3 regions of the Paenarthrobacter nitroguajacolicus genome follow, and region 1 is predicted to be linked to each of the others. Evidence: predicted binding sites of a transcription regulator. Region 1 holds the regulator's gene; each other region holds the start of a gene.
What was found. The regulator Rex, encoded in region 1, represses fermentation and respiration genes when NADH is low (regulators of the CRP and FNR family bind a similar motif). The targets are predictions, from matches to a motif close to CTTGTGAANNNNTTCACAAG.

Region 1 (6,734 bases):
CGAACCATCACCTGCCACGTAGTTCTTGTTGTCGCCTGCCTTGGCTTGCTTGGCAAGGGAGTCTTCCTGGGCACACGCGGACAGGCCCATGGTCAGTCCCGCGAGGAGGACACCACCGGCGGTCAGCACGCCGCGGCGCGAAAGATTGTTGTCCATGCTTCTACGCTCCCGGGGTGCTCGCCGCGCCGGGAAGCAGGACGGCAGCGGGCTCGGTGTACTCAACGCGCACGATCTTGCCGTCGTCGTCGAGTGTTAGGGACGTCAACGACGTGAGGGTGCATTCGCGCTTACGGGGATCATGCGCCAGGCGGCGGCCCTCGGCAGTCAAGCGGGTGGACCAAATGGGAAGTTGGTGGCTGACCAGAATGGCTTCGGCGCCGTCGCCGCCAAGTTCGATGGCCTTCACACGTGCGTCTTCAACCGCGGCCAGCACGCGGGCTGCCTGCTCCTTGTAGGGCTCACCCCATGAAGGGCGCAACGGATTCCGGAAGTAGATCCAGTGCTTGGGCTTCAGGAACTCGCTCTTGGTGGGGTGGAGTCCCTCGAAGTGGTTCTCTGCTTCGATAATGCGCGGCTCGGTGGTGATCTCCAGGTTCAGTGCCTCGGCCGTGGGCATGGCCGTTTCCTGGGCGCGCGTGAGCGGCGAGGCTACCAAATGAACAATCTTGGCGCCCTGGTTGACGCGGGCCGTGAAGTGGTCCGCCAGCATCCGAGCCATCTCCCGGCCACGTTCGGAGAGGTGGAATTCCGGCAGCCGGCCATAGAGGACGGCGTCGGGATTGTGGACCTCGCCATGGCGAAGCAGATGGACAGTTGCTTGGGGCATGTTTACCAGTTTCTCAAAGAAGCGGGGCGATCCGAAATCTTCTACCGCTAGTAGAACTCAAAGTTTTCACGAAATGTTCCACGGAGTTGGAATAAAAGATGCATATGCATGTTTATACTGGATACGAAGCTCGGTTGACGCTTCAAGCAATGAGCTCGACCAGGCAAGCAAGCAGTACCTACCACTCGATATAGGAGCAACACCATGATGACTCTCCCCGCTTCCGTCACCACCGGCACCTGGGCCCTCGACGCCTCCCACAGCGAGATCGGCTTCACCGTCCGCCACGCAGGCATCAGCAAGGTCCGCGGCCAGTTCAAGGATGCTGCTGCCACCCTGGAAGTTGGCGAAACGCTGACCGATTCCAAGGTCACCGCCACCATCCAGACCGCCAGCTTCGACTCCGGAGACGTCAACCGCGACGGCCACGTCAAGGGCGAAGACTTCTTCGATGTGGAGAAGTTCCCGGAAATCACCTTCGTGTCCCGCCACGTCAAGGCCAACGGCAACAGCTTTGACCTCGTGGGCGATCTCACAATCAAGGGCGTGACCAAGGAAGTTTCCATCGAGACCGAATTCAACGGTGTGGCCGTGGATCCGTTCGGCAACACCCGCGCCGGCGTTTCCGGCGAAACCACCATCAGCCGCAAGGACTTCGGCCTCACCTGGAACGCCGTCCTCGAAGCCGGCGGCGTCCTGGTCAGCGACAAGGTAGTCATCAACCTCGAGCTCGCCTTCATCGCACCGGCTGCCGCGTAGCCCGCACGCCTCAGAAAACGGCGCCCTGCACAGTTCACGCTGTGAGGGGCGCCGTTTCGCGTAAAGGGAAGTCACCCCGCAATTGTTCGGCAAACAGCCTGTATTTAGCTGCGCGTTAGCTCCGAATTTCCTATGCATCCTTCAACCTGCGGTCTAAAGTGATGCCATGAGTACCCCAGACGAAACACCACAGCCACAGCAGCCCGGCTCCCAGCCTCCGCAGCCCGGCAATGTTCCTCCTGCGGGTCACCAGCCTCCGCAGGGCTACCAACCGCCCCAGGGTTACCAACCCCCGCAGGGTTACCAGCCGCCGTCGCAACCGGGGCAATACTCACAGCCCGGACCAGGCCAGCCTGCCCCCGGACAGTCCGGTTTCCACTTCGAAATGCCCACTGACGGACCGCGTAGCTTCAACGACGTCATGCCTCAAGGCGGCTTCTCGGGAATGTTCAAAACCCAGGGCCTGCCGACGGAGTTGAAAGTTTCCTACTTCATTTGGGTGATCTCGGGACTCCTGGGCCTACTGTTTGGCCTCATCGCCTTCTTTGCCGTAATCGCTGCCTTCGCGTTCGCTCCGGCATTCGCCGCCGTCGCCATGATCCTCCTCCTGCTCACTTTGGCGGTGGCTGCCGCCCAAGTGATCCTGGCCATGAAAATGAAGGAAGGTAAAGAGTGGGCACGCCTCGCCTTGACCATCCTGGCCGGCGTTTCCTTGCTACTGGCCATTTTCGGAGCGGTAAATGGTGGCGGCTCCGGGATGGGCCTGGGCGGCAACTGGTTCGGTTTCCTGGTGAGCGCAGTCGCCGTTGTCTTGATGTGGCTGCCCAATGCGCAGCTCTGGTTCAAGACTGTGAAGGGCCACGCTTAGCACTGACTCAACTGCCGTCGTCGTGCGATATCGGCGGTAGAGCGAGACGGAAGGCCGCGGTCAGATCCTCTCGGATCCCGCGGCCTTCATCATGAAGGCGTAAGCCGAGATGATGATTTTTCCAGTGAGCTTGAAATACCTGCGTGTGATCATCTGCAGTGTCGGACGCTGGAGGTACGGTGGTACCAGAACCACGCTGGGGGCAGGGTCATTTTGCTGATCCCGGCGGCCGCACCAGCAGTCGAACAAGCAAAGGAATGCCATGAGCAACCCTCCGTACCCGCCCTCAAATCCGGGCGACGACAACAAGCCCGAGCAGCACGGCGCCCAGCCTTCCGCGCCGCAGCCTCCGGCACCCCAGTACGGTCAGCCCGCCGCACCGCAGTACGGGCAGCAGTCCCCCGCCGCACCCCAATACGGGCAGCAGTCCCCCGCCGCACCCCAGTACGGGCAGCAGTCCCCCGCCGCACCCCAGTATGGGCAGCAATCTTCCCCGTATGGCCAGGCTCCCGGAGCTCCGCAGTATGGCCAGGGAAACAACTGGCCGAGCCAGCAGCCCGGTCCTACAACTATCCCTCCAATGGTGAACTACGCGTTCTGGATGATCATTGCGGCCGGCATCCTGTCTGCCATCAGCTCACTGCTCCTGGCCACCACCGGAGCCGATGCCTTCATCAACGTGATGAACCAGCAGGCCGCGCAGCAGGGCACTGAATTCCCCGCGGAATCCATTGAGGGGATGCGCGGTGCTATCGCAGTGGGCGCCATTGTCGGTGCCATCTTCTCATTGGGACTTTACGCGCTGGTCGCCTTCCCCGTCCGGAAGGGCAAGAACTGGGCCCGGATCCTGGGCACCGTGTTCGCTGCCATCTCTGTTCTGGGCCTCACCGGACTGTTCCAGTTCGGCGCAACCTACGGCATCATGCAGCTCATCGTGATCCTGCTGGGCGTTGCAGCGATCGTCATGCTGTACCTGCCGGCGTCGGCTCCGTACTTCCGTAAGGCCCAGCCTTTCGGAAACCCGTACCAGAACCCCTACGGTCGCTAAACCCTCACGTTTCCAAGTATTAAACGCGGGCGCGGACCCGGAAAAGGCTAAACAGCCTGGCCCGGTGTCTGCGCCCGTTGTGCGTGGTAGGCCAGGATCTGGAGTTCGGTTGCCATATCCACCTTGCGGAGGTTGACGTGCGGGGGGACCTGCAGGAGCACGGGGGCGAAGCTCAGGATGCTCCGGATTCCGGCAGCAATGACGCGGTCGCAGACAGCCTGGGCCACGGTCGCAGGCAACGCCAGCACCACCATGTTGGTGTGGGTCCGTTCCAGGACGCGCTCCAGCTCGGCCGAATCACTCACCCGCAGCCAGCCCACCTCGTTGCCGATCACCATGGGGTCCGCGTCAAAGATGGCCACAACGTCGAAGCCCCGGGACTCGAAGCCGCCATACCGTGCAAGGGCTTTGCCGAGGTTACCGGCACCCACAATCGCGACCTTCCAGTCGTGGGTCAGGCCGAGTGCGGCGGCTATGTGCCGGCTCAAGTACTGGACTTCATAGCCAACGCCCCGGGTCCCGTACGAGCCGACGTAGGAGAGGTCTTTGCGGAGCGTGGATGAACTGACGCCTGATGCCTCCGCCAATGCTTCCGAGGAAACGCGTTCCACACCTTCGGCCAAGAGAGAGTTGAGCGCGCGCAAATAGAGAGTCATCCGGGCCACAGCCGCGGGCGGGATCTGCTTGGTGGCAGGTTCGTTTTCCCCGGTTGTTGCGTCCGGGGACGGTTCCAGCGCAGTCACGGTATTCTCCATTGCGTCGCTTTGTTGTTCCACTCTATGACCCTCGGCGGGACTCAACAAAAGCCATTACCTGCGGGTAACCCCACCTCAGCCTTCCAGGACTTTCTTCAGTGTGCGGGTGAGCCGTTCCTCATCGATCTTCCAAAAATCCCGCTGGATGCCGTCAACCAGTACCACAGGAATTTCCTCTGCGAAGCGCTCCTGGAGTTGGGGGTCGGCGTCGATCTTCTGCTCGGTCCACTGCACGCCAAGGCTTTTCGTGACGCGCTCGACGGCGGCACGCGCTTCCGTGCAGAGGTGGCAGTCAGCTTTGGTCAGAAGTACGACGTCGGGAATAGCCATGTCTCAAAGGTAGCCGCCCCAACGCTCACTCACATCCCACCCCCTTCCCACCAACGCTCACTCACACCCCAACCCCTTCCCACCAACCCTCACTCACACCCCAACCCCTTCCCACCAACCCTCACTCACACCCCAACCCCTTCCCACCAACCCTCACTCACACCCCAACCCCTTCGCTACTCCGCCCGTGCGCCCTCAACGCAGTTCCCGGCGATTGACTAGACTCAAGGCATGCCCGAGGAGAAGAACGCCGCCGTGGTCGCAGATGCCTTGGTGCAAAACACCGCGCAGCGGGACGCGGCAAAACAGGATCTCGTGCGGAAGCACGCTGGCGAAGCCGCCTTCTTCGACGTCGACAATACGTTGATGAAGGGTGCAAGCCTCTTCCACGTGGCGCGCAAAATGTACGAACGCAAAGCGTTCACACTTTCCCAGGCCGCCGGATTCGCTTGGAAGCAGTTCAAGTTCGTCATGCGCGGCGAAAACATGGAAGACGTCCACTCTGTACGCGACTCCGCGCTGACTCTTGCTGCCGGCATCACTGTTGATGACATCAAGGCCTTGGGCGAAGAGGTCTATGACGAAATGATCGAGTCACGGATCTGGCCGGGAACCAAGGCGCTGGCAGAACAGCACCTTCGGGTCGGTCGGAAGGTGTGGCTCGTGACGGCTACGCCCATTGAGGTCGCCACTGTCATTTCCACCCGGCTCGGCCTAACCGGCGCCTTGGGCACAGTGGGTGAGGTGGACGAAGGTGTGTACACGGGGAAGCTCGTGGGGGACATCCTCCACGGACCTGCCAAGGCAATCGCGGTCCAACTCGTTGCCGATCGCGAGGGATTGGATCTGGACCATTGCTGGGCCTACAGCGACTCCGCCAACGACATTCCTTTGCTCACCATGGTGGGTCACCCCGTGGTGATCAACCCCGATGCGAAGCTTCGGCGGCACGCTCGTGAGAACAATTGGCCCGTTTACGATTTCCGCTCCGGACGCCGCGCGGCCACGCTCGGCCTCAAAGCCGCGACCGTCGGCGGAGCTGTGTATGGGCTGTGGCGCGGGTTCGCAAAGTTCCGTGGTCCCCGCATCTAACGCTCTCTCACATCCCTCGCGCCTAAACCCGTCCCTCTCTCACATCCCTCGTGCCTAAACCCGTCCCTCTCTCACATCCCTCGCGCCTAAACCCAACGCTCTCTCATATCCCTCGCGCCTAAACCCGTCCCTCTCTCACATCCTGCGTGGACCTCGATCAGCCTGTGGATAACTTCCGACGGCTCAAGGGTTTCTGGGCAAGAATGCCGGTATGCAGAATGCCGCACCACTTCCTCCCCGACTGACCGCTGCGCCCTTCACCCTCGACGAGGCCGAGGCTGCAGGCCTAAAACGGTCGCACTTATGGAATCGCGCCAAAATCGACGGGGTCAGCCGTGGCGTTTATCGGCCTTCCGATTGGGATTTCGAGCTGTCGGCGGCTGCAAGATCGCTGTCAGCTGCAACTCCCGGGGCATGGATTTCCCATGTAACCGCTGCCCGGATTCATGGCACATTTCTCCCACCTTGGTTATCAGATTCCAACGAATTGCACCTCAGTAAGCCCAGGCATCTCCCCTCAGTGCGGCGTAAGGGAGTGATCGGACATACGGTAGTAGCCTCCGCGGATGAGATCGAGTACGTCCAAGGCATCTGGATGAGCACTCGGTCGCGGACCTGGTTGGATCTCGCACGACGCCTGCCGCTTCCCGACCTCGTCTGCATGGGCGACCAGCTCATTCGCACTCCCAGGCCGGAGTTCGAAGAACGCGAAACTGCTTTCACCACGCTTAAGGCTCTTCGCGATTTGGTGGGCAGACACAAGAATCTGCAGGGCGTTGTTCGGGCAAGAGAAGCACTCGACCTCATGCGGGTGGGCGCCGATTCCGCACCCGAGTCGCTGCTCCGCTTGGCGATGTTGGACGCAGGAATTCCCGAACCGGAACTGCAGGTGCAGCTCCGACAGAATGATCCGTTCTCCCCGTCCGCGGACCTGGGCTTTCGTGCTCGGCGAGTAGCCCTCCAGTATGACGGCGGTCATCACCACGAGCGGGAACAAATATTCAGCGATCGGCGGCGCGACAAAGCATTCGAAGCAGCAGGCTGGACGGTACTCAA
Region 2 (6,734 bases), 1.7 Mb from region 1:
ACATGGAAAAGCAGGCTGGGGACCTGCGGCCCGGGGATTTTGTGTTCCCGCCCGGTGACGGGCCGGCCGAGGAAATTGCCGCCGTTGAGGTGGAAAACGACGATTACGGCGTGGCCGCGTTGCTGCTGGTGACAATGGTCGACGGCGGCACGTTACGGATCGCTGTAGGGTCCAGTGTTCCTGTGGGTGGCGGAGTTCCGGTTGACTCCGACGGCTCCGTCTCCAGCGCCGCGGACGAAAGCACCCCTGATTCCAGCACCTCGGACTCAAGCACCCCGGCAGGAGGCGACGCCGACGCTCCCGCGGGTCCCGCCGTCGTCGTTCCTCCGCGCCCGGAAACGCCGCCGACGCACACCGGTCCCAGCGCTGAGGAGCTGGCCCTCATCCCTGAGCCTGACGGCACACCGGAAGCCGTGGTTCGTGCTGCGGCAGCCAACCACAAGGGTAAGAACGGTGTGCAGGTCCTGGCGGATCGCCTCGCGAAAGGCATCAATACCAAGTAGGGAAGCTGCCTACGGGACCTCAGCGACCTCGCCTTCGATCTCTGCATTGTGCTGCGCGATCCGGACCACGCTTTGGCAGTCGCCGATTTGCTGAATGTGCTGCCCTTTGACGGCAACCTGGACCGCTGGGCATCGATCGAACGTGCCTTGGCGCTATCCAGTTTCATTTGCCGCGAAGCCGGACAAGCCGAGCGCGCCGCTGTTTACGAAAAATTGTTGCGCGCCCCCGAGTCCCAGGAAGAAGACCCCTTCAAGGCCCGGATCAATGCCCGGGTCAGGCAGCGTTCGCTGAACGAACCCAACCTGTACGACAAGGAAATCTTCCGTGCAATCGACAACGGGAACCACGAAGCTGAGCGCGAATGGCGGTTCCTCCGGCTCGAGGCGCTGATGTTCCTGCGTGCCCACGGTGGATCGAAGACCATCGACGAGGACGAGCTGGCCCGGCGGATCGGCAACGAACTTGAGTCGGTACGCGCCTAGCTTCCCCTGTACCGATTTTTAGGGAATATCAAGACCTGTTATGTGGGCGCCAACGGCGGTAGATTCGGGGCCATGACGAACAATCTGAGCGTTGTGGTTAATGCCGACGCGCAGCAGGTTTGGACAATGCTGCGTGAACCGTCGTTGGTGGCTCAATGGCACGGCTGGGAAGCCGACGACCTCGCCGACGAAATCAAACAGATCTACTTCAACACCGATGTTGTGGAGGGGCCCGATCATACGAGCCTGACCGTCAACGGCGGTGACGTCTTTGAGCTCCATCCGGTGTCCGGTGGCACGGAAGTGCGGGTCACCAGGGCCGCCCTCGATCACAACTCTGAATGGGCCGAGTGGGATGAGGACATCACTCAGGGTTGGCTCACGTTCCTGCATCAGCTGCGGTTCGCGCTGGAACGGCACCCCCACGGGCACCGGCGGACCCATTTCATCTCCCTGCCGGGTAAAGGCGGGCCGGCGATTGAGAAGCTGGGGCTTGGGGATTTACCGCCTGTTGGAGAGGAATACTCGCTCACGCTTGCCACGGGTGAGAAGATCTCCGGCAAGGTCTGGTTCAAGAGCCGGCACCAGGTGGGCCTCACCGTCCACAGCTACGCCGAGCACGGGGACGGGCTGCTGATCGTCGCTGAGCAACTGCCGATTCCGGAGAAAAGGCCCGACGGCGGTTCCATGGTGATTGCCTCCACCTACGATTTGGGGGCCCACACCTTGGCGGACATCCGGTCCTCGTGGGACAAGTGGAAGGCTGAGAGCTACGGTTCGTAGGGGTTTTTCGGCAGGTTACCCGCGGTAAAGCTGGCACACTTGGTAGCGTGCCAGCTTCCCTTCCTGCTTCTGCGTCTTTGTCCGATCCTTCTGCTGTTCCGGCTTCCACTCCGCCTGCGCTCCCCGGGTTGCCAGGGCTGACTGCCCGGCAATCCGAGTTCTCCTTCTCGGTGGGTAAGCGCCTCACGGAAACGTGCCCGCCGTCGGACGCTCAGGTAGACGCCAACGGCGGCCCTTTCCTAGGCCGAACCGGAACCATCACCACACCGCACGGGACCATCCAGACGCCCGCGTTCATCGCCGTCGGCACCAAGGCAACCGTGAAGGCGGTGCTGCCGGAGTCCATCGCCGAGCTCGGTGCGCAGGCTGTGCTTGCCAACGCCTACCATCTGTACCTACAGCCGGGGCCGGAGATTCTCGACGCCGCTGGCGGGCTTGGCGCGTTCATGAACTGGGCGGGGCCGACGTTCACCGACTCCGGCGGATTCCAGGTGATGAGCCTGGGCTCGGGGTTCAAGAAGGTCATCGATATGAAGAATGTGGACAGCTCCGGTCCGGATGACGCAGTAGCGCCCGGCAAGGAGCGGCTGGCGCACATTGACGACGACGGTGTCTGGTTCAAATCGCACCTGAACGGAGACCGGCACCGGTTCTCCCCCGAGATCTCCATGCAGGTCCAGCACCAGATCGGCGCGGACATCATGTTCGCCTTCGACGAGCTCACAACGCTGCAGAACTCGCGTGCGTACCAGGAGGAATCGCTGGAACGGACGCGGCTCTGGGCTTTGCGCTGCCTGGAGGAGCATGCGTCGTTGACTTCATCCCGCGTGGACAAGCCGTATCAGGCATTGTTCGGCGTCATCCAGGGCGCCCAATACGAGGACCTCCGACGCAAGGCATGCCAGGATTTGGGTGCCATGCCCTTTGACGGGTACGGGATCGGCGGTGCTCTGGAGAAGGAAAACCTGGGCACGATTGTGCGCTGGTGCAACGAGGAACTGCCCGAAAACAAGCCGCGGCACCTGCTGGGCATCTCCGAACCGGACGACATCTTCACGGCCATCGAGAACGGCGCCGACACCTTCGACTGCGTCTCCCCCACACGTGTTGCCCGAAACTCGGCGTTCTACACCCCGTACGGCCGGTTCAACCTGTCCGGGGCTAAGTACAAAACCGATTTCGGGCCACTGCAGGACGGCTGCGACTGCTACACCTGCGTGAACTATTCACGGGCCTACATCCACCATCTGTTCAAGGCCAAGGAAATGCTCTCGGCAACCCTGATCTCCATCCATAACGAGCGCTTCGTGGTGAAAATGGTGGACGACGCGCGCCTGGCCATCGAATCCGGGGACTTCTTCGAGTTCAAGGCGGAGACCCTGGGTCGGTACTACTCGTAGGCGTCGAGATCGCCGGAAGCGTGCGTGAGCGTGCGGAAACTTCCGGCGAACTCACACGTTTCCGGCGATCTCGGCCCGAGACTAGGCTGCGGCCACCCCGTAGCTGGGCTCGCGCTTCTTGATCCAACCAACCACCAGCACGGTGACCGGGACGAACAGGAATTCCACGGCGGTCTTGTACACAAAGCCAACCAGGACGTAGTTCAGGAACGAGCCGAAGTCCGTGATGCCGATGACCGACGCCGCGATGGTGCAGAAGATCAGGGTGTCCACGAATTCGCCCACCACGGACGAGCCCATCAGGCGCGCCCACAGGGACTTCTCGCCCGTGCGCGCCTTCATCTTCACCAGGATCCACGAGTTGATGGTCTGCCCGGCCAGGAAAGCCAGCAGTGAACCGAGGACGATCAGCGGAACCGGGCCCAGAGCACCTTCGATGGCTGCTTGCTTTGCGGTGCCGTACTCGTCGCTGAAGCCGGGAAGCACGATGATGATCCAGTAGCAGAGCGATGCGAACACCGAGAGCGCGAACGAAGTGATGATGGCTTTGCGCGCCACCTTGAAACCGTAGACCTCGCTCATCACGTCACCCAGGATGTAGGCGATCGGGAAGAGGAAGAACCCGCCGTCAGTGATAATCGGCCCGATCACCACGCCCTTGGAAGCGCCGATGTTGGACAGGATCAGCACCACGGCCATGATGGCCAGCATGATGCCGAAATACGGGGAACCGATGGAAGCGAAGCGCGGAGCGGGCTTGCTCAAAGTACTGGAGCCTGAGGGCGAGGGCATGGGTCATCCATTTCGTAGTGGTTCGCGCAGGCTCCCTGGTGGGGGAACCCCGCTGTATTAGCACTGTGGGTTGGTGGGGCATCCGGCCCGGCACCGGTTCCATTCTCCCACTCCTTCATCCCCAACGCTCGCTCACCTCCCACGGGCTTGACCCCAACGCTCGCTCACCTCCCACGTGCTTGAACCAAACGCTCGCTCACCTCCCACGTGCTTGAACCAAACGCTCGCTCACCTCCCACGTGCTTGAACCAAACGCTCGCTCACAGACCCACTTTTGAACACGTTCAGAAACCATGGCATACTCATTCTTGAACACGTTCAAAAATGAGTATGAGGAGCGGCACCATGGCAGCAAAGAGTGAGCAGACGCGCCAGCTGGTGGCCGACGTCGCGCTAAAGATGTTCCGTGAAATCGGCTTCGAAAAGACCACCATGCGCGCCATCGCCCAGGAGGCCGGAGTCTCGGTCGGCAACGCCTACTACTACTTCGCCTCAAAGGACGAACTCGTCCAGGAGCTCTACATCCAAGTGCAGGACGAACACGCCGTGGTGGCAGCGCAGGCACTCGAAGGCATCCAGGATCTCGCCGGGCGCCTCAAAGCAGTTCTGCACACAGGAGTGGACGTCATGTCTCCGTACCACCAGTTCGGTTCCGACTTCATTGCGACCGCGATCCGGCCGTCGTCGCCCGTCAACCCGTTCGGCGAGGCGTCCACCGCCGCCCGCGAGGCTTCCCTCGCGATCTTCCGGTCCGCCGTCGAAGGCTCGTCCCCCGCCGTCGCGAAAAAATTGCGCGGCGATCTGCCCGAACTGCTGTGGCTGGCGTACATGGGCGTCGCGCTGTTCTGGGTTTACGACCGGTCCGAGGGCCAGCGCCGCACACGGAAATTAATCGACGGCGCAGCCCCGCTGGTGGCCCGAGGCTTGTCACTCGCGAAAATTCCCGGAGTCAGCAAGGTCTTCGACGACGTCCTGGGGCTCGTGCGAAGCGTCAAGGAAGACTCGTGATGCGGAGGACGGTGGCGATTGCCGGCGCCAGCGGCTTCATTGGAAGCTACTTCCGGCGTCGGTTTGTTGCTGAAGGATGGGTGGTGCGGACGGTCGGGCGGGACACTTCGGCTGACGCTCAATGGCACGACGACGGCGCCATCACCAAAGCGCTTGACGGCACCGAACTGCTGGTGAACCTCGCCGGACGCTCCGTGAATTGCCGTTACAACGAGCGGCACCGGCGGGAAATTCTGGACTCCCGGGTGTTGACGACACGGGCGTTGGGCCGTGCGGTTGCCGCTTGCGCCGAACCTCCACGGACCTGGATCAACTCGAGCACCGGCACCATTTACCGACACGCGGATGACGAACCCCAGTCTGAGGCGTCTGGCGAGCTGGGCAGCGGATTCTCCGTGGACGTTGCCCGCGCTTGGGAGGACGAGTTGGCGGCAGCTTCAGTTCCGGACACACGAAAGGTGCCGCTGCGGATTGCAATTGCCTTGGGTGCGGGTGGCGTCATGAGCCCCCTCCGGAATCTTGCTCGGCTGGGCCTGGGCGGGTACATGGGTCCGGGGACGCAGAAGTTCAGCTGGATCCATGTGGAGGACTTGTTTAGGACGGTGTTGTTCGTGCACGAGCACACTGAGCTGACCGGACCGGTGAACGCGGCAACACCCTATCCTGTGGACAACCGCGAGCTGATGTCACACGTCCGGCAAAGCGCGGGTAGTCCGTTCGGCATCCCAACACCCGCGTGGCTCCTCGAAGCCGGCGCCATCCTGATCCGTACTCAAACAGAGCTTGTGCTGAAGAGCCGATGGGTGGAGCCCCGGAAACTGCTCGACGCCGGGTTCGCGTTTGAGCACCCAACCCTGGCCGGTGCCCTCAACCAGATCGCCGAGGGCAGAGCCGAACGCTCGCTCACATAATCACCCCTTCAGCCGAACGCTCGCTCACATAACCCGGAGGTAGTCATGAGCCAGAACCCTTGGTCAATCGATGAAGAGTACGCGCCGGCAACAAGGAGCCCATCCACCGGATGGCGCTACGGACCGAAGGATCGGGTGGTGCTGGGAGGCAAAGGACTGACTCTGGGCATCGCCGTGGCGCACCTGACGTTCTGTGTGTTGCTGTCCAGTCAGAGTCCCGAGTGGGCCGTTGTCTTTTTCATCTACAGCCTGCTCCCCGTCTGGGCAGTTGGTGCCGCGGTAGGTTCCATCCTCGGACTCGCCCTGCGACGCGTTCGGAATCAGTGGCTTCACGTGGCCGCATTCTTCGCTGCGGGATTGCTCATGTGTGTGCCTTTCGGCGCATTTTCGTCCACGGGTTCACTTCTGTTTTCGTCGTCGATTGCCGTCGCAGCGGGAGTTGGCCGCCTTGCCATCTGGAAACTGGTGCGCATCAACCGTGCCGGTGAACCTATATAGCGCGGAACATCCCGCTCATAGTCGGCGTATGCCTCCCCAAATCGCTGTCGGAGCATGGATTCTTCCCACAACGCGCCCAGATGTTCCACCAGCATTCCAGCAGGCATAGTCACCACGGGCCAGGCAGAACCCCTGGACACCGCCACCCCTGCGTGAATCATCCACCACCCGAGATACATCGGATGGCGGCTCGCAGCATAGGGGCCGGTGGTCACTAAGCCCTCGGGATGGCCCAGCTGAAAGATTCCCGCCGTTTCACGCCGGCGCTCCCAAACCGCCCAACCGGTGATTCCTGCGCCGGCCAGCACCAACACAGCGCCGGCCGCTTTATGTCTGCCGCTGCGCTCAGGGACGGA
Region 3 (6,734 bases), 1.0 Mb from region 1:
CCGGAGGAGGGCATCGGCAGGGTGGGTGACCTCCCCGAACTTGAGACGCTCGGTGATTTCGCAGCGCGCGTCTTTGAGATGCTGCCCGCTGTAGCCGGGGGAGTCCGGGTGGCTGGCGATAAAGACGGCCTGGTCCGGCGTGTCGCAGTTTGCGGTGGAGCCGGGGACAGCCTGTTCGACGCCGTTCGGGCCAGCCATGCGGATGTGTACGTCACGGCAGACATGCGTCATCACCCGGCCTCGGAGGCGCGCGAAGGTGCCACTAACGGCCGCCCCTACCTGATCGATGTTTCGCACTTTGCCAGTGAATGGCTGTGGCTGCCTGCAGCCGCCGAAGCGCTGGGTAACGTGCTCGCAGACCAGGGCTACGACGTCGAGATCCGCGTCAGCGGCACCAACAGCGACCCATGGGACTTCATACTCACTCCCGGCGGGGACTAGAGTCTAGAAAGATACGGGCAGCCCTGACAGATAGTGGCGGTCCGGCCGGACCTGATCCCCAGGACCGGTGGCGATTAGCGGAGGTAAGCGTGGCGAAAGCAGCACCGGCAGAACAATTGAAATTGCTTGAACTGCAGGGGCTCGATGCCAAGCTCAGGTCGCTTGCCGGCCGACGGAAGGTTCTGGAAACAGATCCACGCATCACGGACCTCACGGATGCGTTGAACGTGGCCAACGGCGAACTTGGCGCTGCCAAGGTTGCCGTCCACGACGCCGAGGCCGAACTTCGCCGTGCGGAAGCCGACGTTGAGCAGGTAGCCACCCGCATTCAACGCGACGAGACCCGGCTCAACAGCGGCACCGGCCTGTCCAAGGACCTGGTGGCGCTGCAGAGCGACATTGCCTCACTCAATAAGCGCCGTTCGGACCTTGAAGACGTGGAGCTCGAAATCCTGGAGCGCCTGGATACGTTGCGGGAGCGTCAGGCTGCCCAGCAGGCGATCGTGGACGACATCCAGGGCTCGTTCGGGAGCATCCGAGCTGAGCTGGACGAGGCTATTGCAGAGATTGCCGCTGAAGAAACTGTGGTCCGCGGGCAACGCGCCGCCTTCGCGGAATCCCTGGACGCGGGAGTGCTTGCCATCTACGAGAAGACCATTACCAAGCGGGGAGTCGGTGCAGCCCGGCTGTTCCACGGTAAGTCCGAAGGCTCCGGCATGATGCTCAGCCCCGGCGACCTTGCCGAAGTCAAAGCAGCCGCAGAGGACGACATTGTTTTTTGCCCGGACTCAGGTGTCATCCTGGTCCGTTCGGCGGAGTGGAACTGACGCAGCCCAACCTCAGCTGTGCAGGAGCAGTCAGTTGGACAGGATGATGTTGAGCGCGTGCGGCTTTCGGGCCGTTCCCTCAACAAGTTCTGTTCTCCAGATTTCGCGCGCGGCCTTCAGGAGCTGATCCGGGGTTGCCGGCGCCTTGCCACGCCGGGTCAGCAAGTGTCGCGCCAGTTCCCCTCGGGTGTGTTTGGCGAAGTGGCTGACAACCGTGCGCTTGCCGTTCGCCTCGTTGAAGACGTTGACATTGACTGTCTGCGTCGCCGGGGGAGCCCAGGCCGCGGCGTAGGTGCTGGAGCGGCAATCGACCAGGAGCTCACCTTCAGCACGTGAGGCGAGGGCGGCGTTAAGCTGCGGCTTCCAGTAGGAGGCGAGGCGTCCGACGTCGGGCAGTGCAGTTCCCATGGACAACCGGTAGGCGGGCACATGGTCGCCAAAGCCGATGGCGCCCCACAGTGCGGAAACCACCAGGATGGATTCGTTCGCCTTCCGGCGCTGCGTCGGGGTCATGGTGTTGTAGCCAAGGGCGTCATACAGAACCCCTGAATAGACCTGATGCGCGGGAGCGGCCGGTTCGGCATGCAGCCGCGTATTACGTTCGACGTCGTCCCGCAGCGAGGCGCCGACCCCCAACAGCGCAAGTGCATCCTCGTGCGCGCTCACCGTGCCCAACGCTTCTAGTACTTTTGCCCGGTGCGGGTTCAGCTCAGGGAAGCTGAGCGATTCCCAGTTGATGGAGGGGCCGTTGGCAGCGGGGGTCTTGCCTTCGGAAGGCGGCAGCAGAATCAGCACCCGTCGATATTACCGGGGTCTTTGGGTGGTCCCAACGCCGGTAGACTGGACGGCGGATGGGTCGACCAGGCGGTCGCGCGTCACGAAAGTGGCTCGAGGAACGTCCGGGCTCCGTAGAGCAGGGTGGTGGGTAACGCCCACTCGGGGTAACCCGCAGGCCAGTGCCACAGAGAAGAGACCGCCTGCGCGTCGTGATGTTTGCATCGCAGCGCAGCAGGTAAGGGTGAAACGGTGGTGTAAGAGACCACCAGCTCCCTGGGTGACCGGGGAGGCTAGGTAAACCCCACCCGGAGCAAGGCCAGACAGGACACGCTTGAGGGCTGCTCGCCCGAGTGTCCGGGTAGGCTGCTGGAGGGCGTCGGCAACGGCGTTCGTAGATGGATGGCCGCCACTCCCTTTCCGGTAACGGCAGGGGATGACAGAACCCGGCGTATCGGTCGACCCATCCATTTATTACTCCCGGATTTCCGCCGTGTGAGTGATTTCACGCCGCGGGGCGGCCTTCACCCCTTCCTTCCGCCTTAGAATGGTTACTGAACGTAGATGTTCTGCCGCCGGGACTGCGTTCGCAGCCGGCGGATTTTCTTTGCTCTCGTTCAAGGCGCTGTGGGTGGACCGAAGCCCGCCGGCGCATGAGCCGCAGGACTACTCCGGGCGGCCGCTGCCATCTACATACGAGGACGTATGTGGTTGACCCAAGGAAGGTAGTTCTGTGAGCCAGACGTCAGATTCTTGTCTTGATAAGTGGATGGGCCGGGAGGCTCTCGCCGAGGCCATGATTCCGGTGATCGGCCGGTTGTACCGGGAAAACAACGTGGTCACGAGCATCCACGGCCGGAGCCTGATCAACAAGTCCACCATGAACATCCTGAAGGCCCACCGCTTTGCGCGCCGGATGAGCAACCACGAGCTGCTGCTCGAAGAGACCGCACCGCTGCTGAACGCCCTGTCCGAGCTGGAACTCGGCGCAGCCGCCATTGATATCGCACGTTTGACAGAGAAGTTCCGGGCCGAAGGCAACGGCGCCTCGCTGGATGAGTACCTCCGTGCCGAGCTCGCCGAAATCGTGGGAAAGCGTGGCGCAGACGACCGCACCAGCACCGACGTCGTTCTTTACGGCTTTGGCCGCATTGGCCGCCTCCTGGCCCGCATCCTCATTGAGAAGGCCGGTGGCGGGCACGGCCTGCGACTCCGCGCGATCGTAGTGCGCAAGGGTGCCGAGAACGATCTTGTGAAGCGCGCCAGCCTGCTGCGTCGTGACTCGGTGCACGGTTCCTTCGAAGGCACCATCCGCGTGGACGAGGAAGCCAACACCATCACCGCCAACGGCGTGCAAATCCAAGTCATCTACTCGGACAACCCGGCCACTGTGGACTACACGGCCTTCGGTATCAAGGACGCCCTGGTGGTGGACAACACGGGCCGCTGGCGCGACGCCGAGGGTCTCTCCCAGCACCTGCAGAGCAAGGGTGCTTCCCGTGTGCTGCTGACTGCACCGGGCAAGGGTGAGCTGAAGAACATCGTCCACGGCATCAACCACCGGGACATCTCCGATGATGACAAGATCGTCACCGCGGCATCCTGCACCACCAACGCCATTACGCCGGTGCTGAAAGCCATCAACGACAAGTTCGGGATCATCCACGGCCACGTTGAGACCGTGCACTCCTTCACCAATGACCAAAACCTGATCGACAACTTCCACAAGGGCGATCGTCGCGGCCGTTCCGCGGCCCTGAACATGGTCATCACGGAGACTGGTGCCGCCAAGGCCGTAGCCAAGGCACTTCCGGAACTGCAGGGCAAGCTCACGGGCAATGCCATCCGCGTTCCTACTCCGGATGTTTCCATGGCCATCCTGAACCTCAACCTTGAAAAGGGAACCACCCGCGACGAAGTCAACGACTTCCTCCGTGAGATGTCCCTGCACTCCGATCTTCGCAAGCAGATCGACTACATCGACTCTCCCGATGTTGTCTCCACTGACTTCGTTGGCTCACGCCGCGCGGGCATTGTTGATGGCCTCGCAACGATTTCCAACGACAAGAACCTCGTTCTGTACGTCTGGTACGACAACGAGTTCGGCTACTCCTGCCAGGTTGTCCGTGTCATGGAAGAAATGGCCGGCGTAAACCCGCCGTCGTTCCCGGCACGCGACGTGGTTGCTCCCATCGCAGTGCTTGAAGGCGCTGGAGCCTAAGCACGCCGAAGTATTCACGGGTTTCCCGGCTGAGTCACTGGTATCAGCCGGGAAACCTGACCAAAATGGGTTCATGGAAAACGAATCAACGTTGGAACATGAGACCACCTTGGAGCACGCCCTGGACGTCGCAAAGGCCAACCACAAACAGGCCCAAAAACTTCTGGATCAAGCTATCGCAGCCAACGCTTCCGGCGACGTCCCGGATCAGCGCGTGGAACAACTGCGAGGCCTCCTCGCGCTGGCAACAGAGGACCTGCAGCGCGTAATGCGTGAGCAATAACCCACTGAAGCATCCCATCTCCACAGTGTGACTTCTCCTGCACACTGTGGATATCGACTCTGACTGTCGGGGCCATGTCCTACGCTCGTAGGACATTGCTGTTTCCCCATTGGATGGAGTCCCTTGAGTATCACTTGGTCTGCCTACAAACGCGCGCGGCGGCGGTCACGTCAGGCGTGGGCCATTCTGGGACTGGCCGCCGCAACCGTGGTGGCAGGGCTTTCCTGGTATTTCACCACAGGACAATTCACGGCCGCTGAACCATGGGCCGCCGGCCCTAGTGAAGCGCCCGTCTACAATCCCGGCTGGATGAAACCCCTTCGCGGTGGGGTGCCCGTTGCCCCGGAAAAGGCGAGCGACGCCTTGGAGCGACTCCCGGTCAAAGGGCGCGCGGCCAAATCGGACTACGATAGGGCCGCATTCGGGCAAGCCTGGTCGGACGCTGACCGGAATGGGTGCGACACCAGAAACGACATTCTCCGGCGGGACCTCTCGGCGGTCGAATTCACGGAAGGTTCATCGTGCAAGGTTGCCGGTGGCAGCTTTCACGAACCATACACGGGGGCGCAGGTGACTTTCCGGAGAGGCCAGGACACCAGCGCTGCAGTTCAAATTGATCACGTGGTGGCCCTCGCCGACGCCTGGCAAAAGGGCGCCCAGCAGCTCACTGTGCAGCAGCGGCAAATATTCGCGAACGATCCGCTGAACCTGATCGCCGCCGACGGTCCCGCCAATGTTAAGAAGGGCGCAGGTGACGCGGCCACGTGGCTGCCGGCTAACAAGAATTTTCGCTGCCACTACGTGGCCCGGCAGGTCTCCGTGAAAGCGGCCTATAAGCTCTGGATTACGCAGGCCGAAAAGGACGCCATGAAGCGGGTTTTGTCCTCGTGCCCGGAACAGCAAACCATCTACAATGCCAGGTGACCGTGCCCCAGTTGCCAGATGCCGCCGTCGTCGATCCGCTCCAGGACCACGCGCTGGAGTGAGGTTTCCCGCGGGAGCTTATCCAAGTCATGGAGTCCCCGCTGCCTGAAAGTGAAGTAGATGGCATCCGTAGGTGCATCAGTGCAGCGGTCGAGCGTGAAACGTCCGGCAAACGACGCGATGTTGCTGTCCGGTAGGCGCTCGACGAGATACGGGTCCAACATCCATGAATCACACGTGGCTTTGCGCGCAGGCTTGTCAGGAAAATACCGGGGGAAGAAGGATCCCGCCTCCGCAAAACTGGCATCCACCAGCGCAGGGGAGAGGCCTCCATCTTCGGGTATATGGACGCCAAGAACCCAGCCTGAGCCCCGACCATCGGCCGGAACCAAATGAAACTGCAGTCGGCCAAGCCGGAACAAATTGCCGGCCATGTGCAACGTCAGCCAACTCCAGGTATCCAGGCCAAAACGGCCATGGACCCGCCTGTTGATACGAAGCTGCAAGCCCATGTCTGCCAAGGATGCGGCCGAGACAGCGGGACTGATTCCCAGCTCCAGATGGTAGGCGTGAACTGAGGGCGCGAAGCGGAGGAGTGCTTCGATCCACACCGTCTCCACAGCGCCGCCGGCCCGAATGCTGTCTACTGGAAAGGTCCCAAGCCTTTCCTGCATCGTCTGCATCGCCTGCAGAACAGGCTCGTCCGGGGGCGTCCCCAGAAGGTGCGCACATTCAGTGGCGTCTTCGCCGGTGATGTCCAAGAGCTCAAAAAGCTCTGCGTGAGGGCTGGCGGCCATGGCTTAGTGCCCGAACGGATCTGGGTCGACGCCAGGCATCCAGGTCAGGCCCGGCACACCCCAGCCGTTTTTCTTTGCTTGCTTGAGGGCCTTCTTTGAGTACCGGTCCACGAGACGATTGACGTAAAGTTTGCCGTCCAAATGGTCGAACTCGTGCTGTAGGATTCTGGCGAACCAGCCTGTCGCTTCGAAATCCAGGGGTTTGCCGTCACCGTCAAAGCCCTGAACCCGTGTCCATTCAGCGCGCTGCAGCGGGTAGTACTCGCCGGGGAAGGACAAACAGCCCTCAACGTGTTCATCGGGATCCGGGAGTGCGCCGGAGACCTTGGACAGTGTCAGCACGGGGTTGACTACAACACCCTGTTCGGGGACGTCGTCATCGTTGGCGTACTTGTAGACAAAAAGGCGTTTGCCCACGCCGATCTGGGGCGCGGCGAGCCCTACGCCGTTGGCAGCGTCATTAGTCT

Region 2: the regulator Rex is predicted to act here: its motif matches at 4,233-4,252, upstream of KCX59_RS03905 (queuosine precursor transporter).
Region 3: the regulator Rex is predicted to act here: its motif matches at 2,535-2,554, upstream of KCX59_RS13155 (glyceraldehyde-3-phosphate dehydrogenase).

Annotation. Positions count from the first base shown of each region.
Region 1 is NZ_CP073234.1:3,794,963-3,801,696, forward strand. Features, by position in the region: gene KCX59_RS17855 (TlpA family protein disulfide reductase) at 1-156, opposite strand, end outside; gene KCX59_RS17860 (histidine phosphatase family protein) at 161-826, opposite strand; gene KCX59_RS17865 (YceI family protein) at 1,034-1,585, shown strand; gene KCX59_RS17870 (hypothetical protein) at 1,752-2,453, shown strand; gene KCX59_RS17875 (hypothetical protein) at 2,514-2,717, opposite strand; gene KCX59_RS17880 (hypothetical protein) at 2,716-3,501, shown strand; gene KCX59_RS17885 (redox-sensing transcriptional repressor Rex) at 3,549-4,256, opposite strand; gene KCX59_RS17890 (glutaredoxin family protein) at 4,332-4,586, opposite strand; gene KCX59_RS17895 (HAD family hydrolase) at 4,818-5,678, shown strand; gene KCX59_RS17900 (endonuclease domain-containing protein) at 6,274-6,734, shown strand, end outside.
Region 2 is NZ_CP073234.1:769,622-776,355, reverse strand. Features, by position in the region: partial or broken gene KCX59_RS03920 (DUF6707 family protein) at 1-986, shown strand, start outside; gene KCX59_RS03915 (SRPBCC family protein) at 1,059-1,769, shown strand; gene tgt (tRNA guanosine(34) transglycosylase Tgt) at 1,898-3,169, shown strand; gene KCX59_RS03905 (queuosine precursor transporter) at 3,251-3,961, opposite strand; gene KCX59_RS03900 (TetR/AcrR family transcriptional regulator) at 4,307-4,969, shown strand; gene KCX59_RS03895 (TIGR01777 family oxidoreductase) at 4,969-5,880, shown strand; gene KCX59_RS03890 (hypothetical protein) at 5,926-6,378, shown strand; partial or broken gene KCX59_RS03885 (methyltransferase family protein) at 6,471-6,734, opposite strand, start outside.
Region 3 is NZ_CP073234.1:2,763,793-2,770,526, reverse strand. Features, by position in the region: gene KCX59_RS13175 (Nif3-like dinuclear metal center hexameric protein) at 1-441, shown strand, start outside; gene KCX59_RS13170 (zinc ribbon domain-containing protein) at 531-1,268, shown strand; gene KCX59_RS13165 (YaaA family protein) at 1,299-2,063, opposite strand; RNA gene rnpB (RNase P RNA component class A) at 2,121-2,512, shown strand; gene KCX59_RS13155 (glyceraldehyde-3-phosphate dehydrogenase) at 2,812-4,263, shown strand; gene KCX59_RS13150 (hypothetical protein) at 4,337-4,546, shown strand; gene KCX59_RS13145 (HNH endonuclease family protein) at 4,670-5,470, shown strand; gene KCX59_RS13140 (acyltransferase domain-containing protein) at 5,455-6,267, opposite strand; gene def (peptide deformylase) at 6,271-6,734, opposite strand, start outside.